One region of the Virgibacillus sp. FSP13 genome, then DNA from elsewhere that is predicted to be linked to it. Evidence: riboswitches for the same ligand, from Rfam matches in the RefSeq annotation. Region 1 holds a riboswitch; each other region holds the start of a gene.

The links. Region 1 has a riboswitch for S-adenosylmethionine ahead of ACW2QC_RS11775 (LLM class flavin-dependent oxidoreductase). Riboswitches for the same ligand answer to the same signal wherever they lie in the genome.
Region 2: linked by a shared signal. The riboswitch ahead of metK (methionine adenosyltransferase) and the one ahead of ACW2QC_RS11775 (LLM class flavin-dependent oxidoreductase) in region 1 are both predicted to bind S-adenosylmethionine.
Region 3: linked by a shared signal. The riboswitch ahead of ACW2QC_RS10850 (methionine ABC transporter ATP-binding protein) and the one ahead of ACW2QC_RS11775 (LLM class flavin-dependent oxidoreductase) in region 1 are both predicted to bind S-adenosylmethionine.
Region 4: linked by a shared signal. The riboswitch ahead of ACW2QC_RS15580 (methionine ABC transporter ATP-binding protein) and the one ahead of ACW2QC_RS11775 (LLM class flavin-dependent oxidoreductase) in region 1 are both predicted to bind S-adenosylmethionine.

Annotation. Positions count from the first base shown of each region.
Region 1 is NZ_JBSVKG010000012.1:42,668-44,870, forward strand. Features, by position in the region: gene ACW2QC_RS11770 (ATP-grasp domain-containing protein) at 1-226, opposite strand, end outside; gene ACW2QC_RS11775 (LLM class flavin-dependent oxidoreductase) at 238-1,290, opposite strand; SAM riboswitch class I at 1,414-1,521, opposite strand; gene ACW2QC_RS11780 (DUF3219 family protein) at 1,733-2,029, shown strand.
Region 2 is NZ_JBSVKG010000010.1:11,434-13,636, forward strand. Features, by position in the region: gene metK (methionine adenosyltransferase) at 57-1,256, opposite strand; SAM riboswitch class I at 1,379-1,484, opposite strand; gene pckA (phosphoenolpyruvate carboxykinase (ATP)) at 1,978-2,203, shown strand, end outside.
Region 3 is NZ_JBSVKG010000010.1:79,466-81,668, reverse strand. Features, by position in the region: gene ACW2QC_RS10860 (toprim domain-containing protein) at 44-397, shown strand; gene ACW2QC_RS10855 (thioredoxin family protein) at 408-722, shown strand; SAM riboswitch class I at 812-921, shown strand; gene ACW2QC_RS10850 (methionine ABC transporter ATP-binding protein) at 1,199-2,203, shown strand, end outside.
Region 4 is NZ_JBSVKG010000021.1:50,529-52,731, forward strand. Features, by position in the region: gene ACW2QC_RS15575 (NAD(P)H-quinone oxidoreductase) at 1-498, shown strand, start outside; SAM riboswitch class I at 601-707, shown strand; SAM riboswitch class I at 803-906, shown strand; gene ACW2QC_RS15580 (methionine ABC transporter ATP-binding protein) at 980-2,011, shown strand; gene ACW2QC_RS15585 (methionine ABC transporter permease) at 2,001-2,203, shown strand, end outside.

The DNA of each region.
Region 1 (2,203 bases):
ATGCCAAGACAGCTTCAGTTAATTCGGCTGCAAAGCGGTGCTCTCTTGTATGGGAAGACGCACTCATACGGCTATAAAAAACACCTTCTGGAGGAACAGTCGATAGGTCAACTGTTCCTTCATCTAGATGCCATTCTTCATATGGTAACTGCAATTCAGTTAATCGTTTTGTCAAATGCTCGGTCCATTCATTATTTTCATGAAGCACATATATTTTTTCCGACATTCCAATGCCTCCTATTGGTTTATTTTTAAGTTACGTTTCTCCTCGACAAGTGGCATTACTTTTTCCGAAAAGCGCTTCATTTCCTCTAATTGTGGAGAGAATTGTAAGAGTAAAAGGTCAACTCCAGCATCCTCAAATTCGATGATGCGATTAGCAATTTGCTCAGGTGTTCCGATTAAGTTTGGACGCAATCCCCGGTTGGAAACGGAATAATCATTTAGTTTTACTTGCTGCTCAAGCTGTGATTTGCTGACAAAATCTTGATATCCTGCATAGCCGTCCGCATTTTTAACATCGGTGATCCGTTTCCATTCTTCTACTACCTCTTCTTCCGTGTCACGGCAAATGATGTATGCAGCCAATCCGAATGATTTAAATGTAGATTTTCCTGCTGCTTCTCGGCGTGCTTTCATATCCTCAACTTTTGCAGAAATTTCTTCTAATGTTCCTCCATGCATCACGTAGGCATCACAATTATTGACAATGACTTCTTTTCCCCGTTCACTCTCACCGCCTGCGTAAAGAAGAGGATTTGGCCGTTGCACTGGCTTCGGTTCCAAATGTGTATTGGCGACCTCATAAAATTTTCCTTTATGGCTGAACGTTTCTTCGGTCCAGAGCCCTTTCATTACTTGTAAAAACTCCTCGGTACGGTTATATCGTTCGTCGTGTGCTGTGAAATCCCCACCGTATTGACGCGCTTCCTCTTCCCACCAGCCTGAGACTACATTAAATGTGAAGCGGCCGCCCGAGATACGATCAATGTTAGCGGCCATTTTTGCAGTTACAGCTGGGTTATGGAATACAGGACGCATTGCCGCCATAATTTCGATTTTTTCTGTAACAGCTGCAAGTGCTGCAGCTGTTGACCAAGCTTCCAATGAGTCATGTTCAATTCCTTTTATATCGTTTAGATACAATTCAGCAATTAATGTTGTATCATATCCCCATTTTTCTGCTGACTGAATCACTTCTTTTGCGTAATCAAATGTTGGTGGCATGTGTTCATTATCTACATTTCGTAACCATCCACCAAAAATAGGTAGCCAAAAACCGTATTTCATTAATAACCTCTCCCTTTTCACCATAAATTGTATGACAAGATGAAGTGCCAGAAATATGTTTGATCACATTTTTCATAAATAAAAAAACCTCTTCGATAAGAAGAAGTTTTGTACATGGCTTCCATCTTATCTTGCAGCCGTTAAACGCTGCTGGAATTAGCACCTTCCTGATCATTATCAGTGGGTTGCCGGGTTTCATCGGGCCATTCCCTCCACCACTCTTAATAAGAAATGTATTAAATTAAAGTAATCATACCAGAAAAGTATGTATTAAAGCAATCAATAAGTGAATTTCACTCATTGGAGGGACTACGAAAGGACGTTGCGCTTTTGGTCGCCCTATTCGTTAACGAGGGTTAAAAGAACACTGAAGCAATAACAATAGAAATAACTAAATTCAACTGCTAGAATTTAGTTAGGTTCAAGAAGGGTGGCAAAAATAATGAATCAAAAAGTGATCATAAACAATAGGACAATTAATGTCGACAATTTTTACGAAGATACAGTTGTGAATAAATCTAAGGCCGAAAAATTACTTAAAATAGGATTTGATTTTAAAGTTAGCAGCAGTGACTACCACGAAATTACAACCTTGCTATATGCTAATGATTTTCATGTGAAAGTTCCAGAAAAAAATCTCGAATTTCACGCAACTATTTACTCCTATTCGACGTCAATTACAAATCTCTATCAAGATGGTGCAGTTGGTGATTTTAAATTGGAATTAATGGAGGAATAAGCGCTTAGCTGAATACAACGTAACAGATTATTTTTACAAACAAAGGAATATTCTATATTTGACGGATATATTCAACATCCCTATAATGAACAACTATGTGTTATTTAAAAAAGGGCAAGTTGTGGTTTTTCGTAATTGTAGTTTGGTTATTATCTTCCATCCATCGGTCTGTGT
Region 2 (2,203 bases), on a different contig from region 1:
AAAATCACGCCTTCCATTAATAGAAGACGTGATTTTCATTTTAAAAACAATCTATTTTATTTCTCCGCTAATGCCTTCAATTCCTCTACCTTATCTGTTTTCTCCCATGGAAATAAGACATCTGTTCTGCCAAAATGTCCGTATGCAGCGGTATTTTTAAAGATTGGCCGTTGCAAATCAAGCATACGAATAATGCCTGCCGGACGTAAATCAAACAACTCTCGGACTGCCGCAACAAGTTTTTCTTCCGTAACTGTTCCAGTACCGAATGTGTCAATCGCAATGGATACCGGTTCAGCAACGCCAATTGCATAGGCAAGCTGTACTTCACACGTTTTAGCAAGTCCTGCAGCTACAATATTCTTCGCTACATAACGAGCGGCATATGCTGCTGAGCGGTCCACCTTAGTCGAGTCTTTTCCACTGAATGCCCCTCCGCCATGACGGGCATAACCACCATACGTATCAACAATTATTTTTCTTCCTGTTAGTCCAGCATCCCCTTGTGGTCCACCAATAACGAAGCGGCCGGTTGGATTGATGAAATATTTTGTTGTTTCATCTAGTAAATTTGCTGGTACAACCGGATGAATAACATGCTCAATTAAATCTTTTTCAATTTGCTCGGTTGAAATGTCCTGGTGATGTTGTGTGGAAATGACAATTGTATCTACTTTAACAGGATTATCATTTTCATCATACTCTACCGTTACCTGTGTTTTTCCATCCGGACGTAAATAAGGTAGAATCTCATCTTTTCTTGCATCAGCCAGCCGTTTTGCCAATTTGTGAGCAAGTGATATTGGTAGCGGCATTAATTCTTCCGTTTCATCACAAGCAAAGCCAAACATTAACCCCTGATCACCTGCACCGATCGCAGCAATTTCTTCATCAGACATTTTTCCTTGGCGTGCTTCCAATGCATTGTCTACTCCACCAGCAATATCTGCTGATTGTTCATCAATTGCTGTAAGGACTGCACATGTTTCAGCATCGAAACCAAACTTAGCTCTTGTGTAGCCGATATCCTTAATGGTTTGCCTTACAATTGCTGGAATATCTACATACGTACTTGTTGAAATTTCCCCTGATACTAATACTAAACCAGTTGTCACCGTTGTCTCACAAGCTACTCGTGCATTCGGATCTTTTGATAAGATTTCATCCAAAATAGCATCTGAAATCTGGTCACAAATTTTATCCGGATGTCCCTCTGTTACCGATTCAGATGTAAATAAACGACGATTTGCAGCCATTGGCCTAAATCTCTCCCTTTTATATCGTGGTACGGAACTCTGTATTTATCAATTATATAAACTCCCTTTAAAACAAAAAAAGCCTTTCCTACTTGCATGAGGAAAGGAGTTGTGGCCTTTCGCTCTTATTGTTCAAGGAAAATCCTTGCATCAGATTAGCACCTTTTCACAAATGTGATGGTTGCTGGGTTTCATCGGGTCTGTCCCTCCACCAACTCTGAATAAGAGAGTGTCCGTTCACAATTTATCGTACCGAAATCGTTATGATGTGTCAACTTTTTCAAATGTAAAAAGTATAAAACTTGAGGCGCTATTATGCTTACAGCAAATGTTTTTCGGTGGGTTGAGTAATCGGAGACCCAGAGTAAGCCGTGTCCAGCTCCAGCGCCCAGCAACTATCAAACTTCACACTCCTCTCCTCGAAAAAGTTAATTCGCTTTTTCTTCGTGTGTTGTTACTTCAGGGGGTTATTCAATGCACTACGATAAGTCAACATCGGCTCGTACCTCACCGTGTTTCCTTTATCTCATTGCGGAGTGCTCCAGTTTGTACGTTGCTAAGCGGGCGCTTGCGCTTTTCTTCAAAGGCCAGCACAACATTTTAAATAAAATAATACATTAGTATGGACTAATTAAATAAATGTGTTATACTAATAAACAGATTTAAAAGAAAACCGTTTCATGTCTTTATAAAAAATCCATCAAAAAGGAAGGTATCATATATGAAATCGATGGAACGATCAACAGTATCGGATGAACTTTTAGCACAAGGGAATATCCAGCACAATTTATCGGTACCTCAGCTAGTTGAAAAAATCTTAGCAAGGAACGAAGGAGTATTGACAGCAACAGGTGCGATTCAAGCAACAACAGGAAAATATACCGGACGTTCACCTAAAGATAAGTTTATCGTGAAAGATGACATTTGTGAACAGTTTATTGATTGGG
Region 3 (2,203 bases), on a different contig from region 1:
TACGAATCATATTGCTTGATTCCTTAAGGAGTGCTATGTGATGATGACACATGAATCGGAAAAGGTTATTATTGTCGAAGGTCTTACGGACAAAAAGCAAATCAAAAAAGTAATCACGGACGATGTGGAGATCATTTGTACAAATGGTACACTCGGTGTGGAACGATTTGACGAGCTTTTATATACGTACGATTTAGACAATAAGGATGTTTTTATCTTAGTTGATGAAGACAATTCAGGGATTAAATTACGCAAACAGTTAGCGCGCGAGTTGCCACATGCCGAACATATTTATGTTAGCAGTGAATATCGTGAAGTTGCAACAACACCTGAGCAAGTACTCGCAACTGTCTTAGTAGCTAAGTCTATTGCGGTTAATCCGATATTTTTGATTTAGGGTGATTCCTTTGCAAGAGATAACAGCGGAAGTGTTACAGCAAGATCATTATTTATTATTTGTTCATACTCCTTTTTGTGGAACTTGTGCATTAGCTAGAACAATGCTGGATAAAATTGAATCTGTTCATCATGAGCATATTTTTTATGACATGAATGCGTCGTTTCATCCTGAATTTATGCAGGAAAATCAGATTGAAAGTGTACCATGTCTGCTAGTTAAAAATGGCAATGAAGTGCAAGAAAAAGTATATGCTTTTCATTCGATTGCCAATATTTATAGCTATTTAGTGAAGTATAAGCCGGAGCTATTCGTTGGGAACTGACGATTATGAACTAACGAAAGAATGTTTTATATTGACATAGAGAAATAAGCGTGCTATCATCAATTTTATCAATTTAAACGAATTTAAATCTCTTATCTTGAGCGGTGGAGGGACTGGCCCTGTGAAACCGCGGCAACCTTCAAACTTAAATGTTTGAAAGGTGCCAATTCCTGCAAAGTAACACTTTGACAGATGAGGGAACGAAAAGGCATATATTACGTCTTTCTGTTCTCTTACAGAAAGACGTTTTTCTTTTTATGAACAACTTGGAAAGTATAAAATTTGAAGCGCTATTTTAGTTTTGTGACTTGGTAGGCCTTGTCCAGCTCCAGCGCCCAGCGACTAGCAGATCTTTTTGGTGGGGCGAACGGAGTGCAAACGGTTTTCGGTGGGACGAATGAAATGCAGTCCCAGAGTGCTCCAGTTTGTACATCGCTACCGGGCGTTTGCGCTTTTCTGAATTAGGAGGAATACTTGTGATTTCGATAGAGAATTTAAGTAAAGTTTTTACATCCAATAAAAAGCAAATCACGGCTGTTGATGATTTAACGCTTGATATAAAAGAAGGGGATATATTCGGTGTTATTGGCTACAGTGGAGCGGGAAAAAGTACGTTTGTCAGGCTGTTAAACCGCTTGGAGGATCCAACACATGGCCGTGTGACCATTGATGGGCAAGAAATTACCACACTAAATTCAAACCAATTGCGTATAGCTCGGCAAGAAATAGGAATGATTTTTCAACATTTTAATTTACTATGGTCGCGGACAGTAAAGGATAATATTGCATTTCCTTTGGAGATTGCAGGTGTTCCAAAGGCTGAACGGGAGAGCAGGGTTAATGAGTTAATTCAACTGGTGGGCCTTTCTGAACGGGGTAATGCTTATCCATCACAATTAAGTGGTGGACAGAAGCAACGTGTCGGAATTGCTAGAGCGCTTGCCAATAATCCGAAAGTTCTACTCTGTGATGAGGCGACATCTGCACTTGATCCGGAAACGACAAATTCTATTTTAGATTTATTAGTGGATATTAATCAAAAGCTTGGATTAACGATTATTTTAATAACCCATGAAATGCACGTTATTCGTAAAATTTGCAAACAAGTTGCTGTAATGGAAAACGGTAAAATTGTGGAACAGGGTGATGTTCTTGACGTATTTTTACGACCAAAACAGCAAGTGACGAAAAAATTTGTGGAGCAAGTAATGGGGACTCAAGATGAAAATGAAGGTGTAAATGAGCTGGTAAATACCTACGAACACGGAAAAATAGTTCGACTTCATTTTATCGGTGAAACAACCAATCAAGCATTAATAAGCCAAGTGGCTAAAAAATTTGCTATTGATATAAATATTTTACAAGGGAAGATTACACAAACACAGGCAGGAGCCTATGGAACCTTGTTTGTACAAATGGAAGGGAAAGCAGAGGAAATGGATAAGGCGATTGATTTCATCACCCAAACCTCAGTAGAAGTG
Region 4 (2,203 bases), on a different contig from region 1:
ACAAACGCAAAAATTATTACAACGGCAGGCTCACAAGAAAAATTAGGTTTTTGTCAGTCGCTTGGCGCAGATGTTGGAATTAACTATAAAGAACAGAACTTTGCGGAGGAAGTTTTAAAAACCACCGATCAAGAAGGGGTAAACGTCATACTCGACTTCATTGGTGCTTCCTATTGGGAGAAAAACTTACGAAGCATTGCAATCGATGGACGCTGGGTGCTGATTGGTGTACTTGGTGGAACAGAGGTTGAAAAAGTAGATTTAATGTCAATTCTTGCAAAGCGAATCCATCTGAAAGGGACATTATTAACGCCAAGAAGTGATGCCTATAAAAAAGCTTTGACAGAGGAATTTATTCAAAAGGCAATCCCCCTATTCAATCAGAAAAAGCTGAAGCCAATTGTTGACCATACCTTTGCATTCAAAGACATTCAAGAAGCACATCGATATATGGAAGCAAATAAAAATATTGGTAAGATAGTCATTTCTGTTAACTAATCATTGTTACAATACCACCTTTTGAAATTTTTAAAAAATGCATTGACAAAGCTTCATAACGGTAGTATTGTATTAAACAATATCAAATGAATATTTTGTAACTTCTTATTCAGAGAGGTGGAGGGAATTGGCCCTATGAAACCTCGGCAACGGACTTTTTTATAAAGAACTGTGCCAAATCCAACAAGCATTCGCTTGAAAAATAAGAAGAGTGAGCGGAATTAAAATGCAAATCTCTTCTTATGAATATCATAAGGAGGGATTTTTTATTTCCATATGCAAATAAACAACTAAATAGCAAGACTTCTTATCCAGAGAGGTGGAGGGGCTGGCCCTATGATACCTCGGCAGCGGACTTGTAAAAGTACTGTGCCAATTCCAGCAAGCAATAGGCTTGAAAGATAAGGAGAGGGAAACCCGTAAATGCCTCTTCTTGTTTTTCAAGAAGGGGTATTTTTTCATTTTAAAGAGGAGGGGAATAATGATTACTTTTGAGAACGTAACGAAGATATACCAAAGTGGCGAACAACAGATAGAGGCACTGGATGATGTTGATTTACAGATCGAAAAAGGCGAAATATATGGTGTTATTGGATTTAGTGGCGCCGGAAAAAGTTCATTGATACGTTGTGTGAATTTACTTGAACGACCGACTTCTGGAAAAGTAGTTGTAAATAATCAGGATCTACTCAGTCTTTCTCCAAAGGAACTAAGGGAAGCAAAACGAAGCATCGGAATGATTTTTCAACACTTTAATCTACTAAATTCAAAAACGGTTTTTACGAATGTGGCAATGCCGTTATTACTAATGAAGACACCTAAGGAAGAAATTAAAAAAAGAGTTAATGAACTGTTGGAGTTTGTCGGACTGAGTGATAAGGCTGATAATTACCCAGATCAGCTTTCAGGTGGCCAGAAACAACGAGTAGGTATTGCGCGAGCCTTGGCAACACAGCCATCCGTTCTATTGTGTGACGAGGCAACATCGGCACTTGATCCGCAGACAACGAATTCAATCTTGAGGCTTTTGAAGAAAGTTAATCAGGAATATAACATTACCATTCTAATCATTACTCATGAAATGGGGGTTATCCGTGAAATATGCGATAAGGTGGCAGTGCTTAACCAGGGTAAAGTGATTGAATCAGGATCTGTATTTGATGTATTTGCCCAGCCCAAAACGGAAATTGCCCATAATTTTGTAAGTACAGTCATGCACGATGAAATACCGAAATCAGTCCATCAATTAATTGAATCCCAAGAATCTACCAATCAAATTTATCGAATTGTTTTTGTTGGGGAATCAGCAGGTTATCCGCTGTTATCGCAAATAGCTAAACGATTTGATGTAGAGGTAAATGTTTTGTTTGGTAGTATTACGGAATTGCAAGGGACACCATTTGGTAACTTAATTGTGAAGTTTGCAGGTGAAACGAAAGAAGTGAGTAGAGTTATTATGCATATTAACCAACAAAAAGTAACGGTTAAGGAGGTATTAGAGGATGTTAGTTGATTGGGATCAAATTCTCGCGGCCCTATGGGAAACAGTTTCGATGGTTGCATTTTCATTATTATTCGCTACGATCATTGGCTTACCATTGGGAATCCTGCTCGTTGTAACACGTAAAGGACATTTATGGGAAAATGCTCCAGTATTTAACGTCCTAAATGCAATTGTAAATGTGTTTCGATCGATACCATTCAT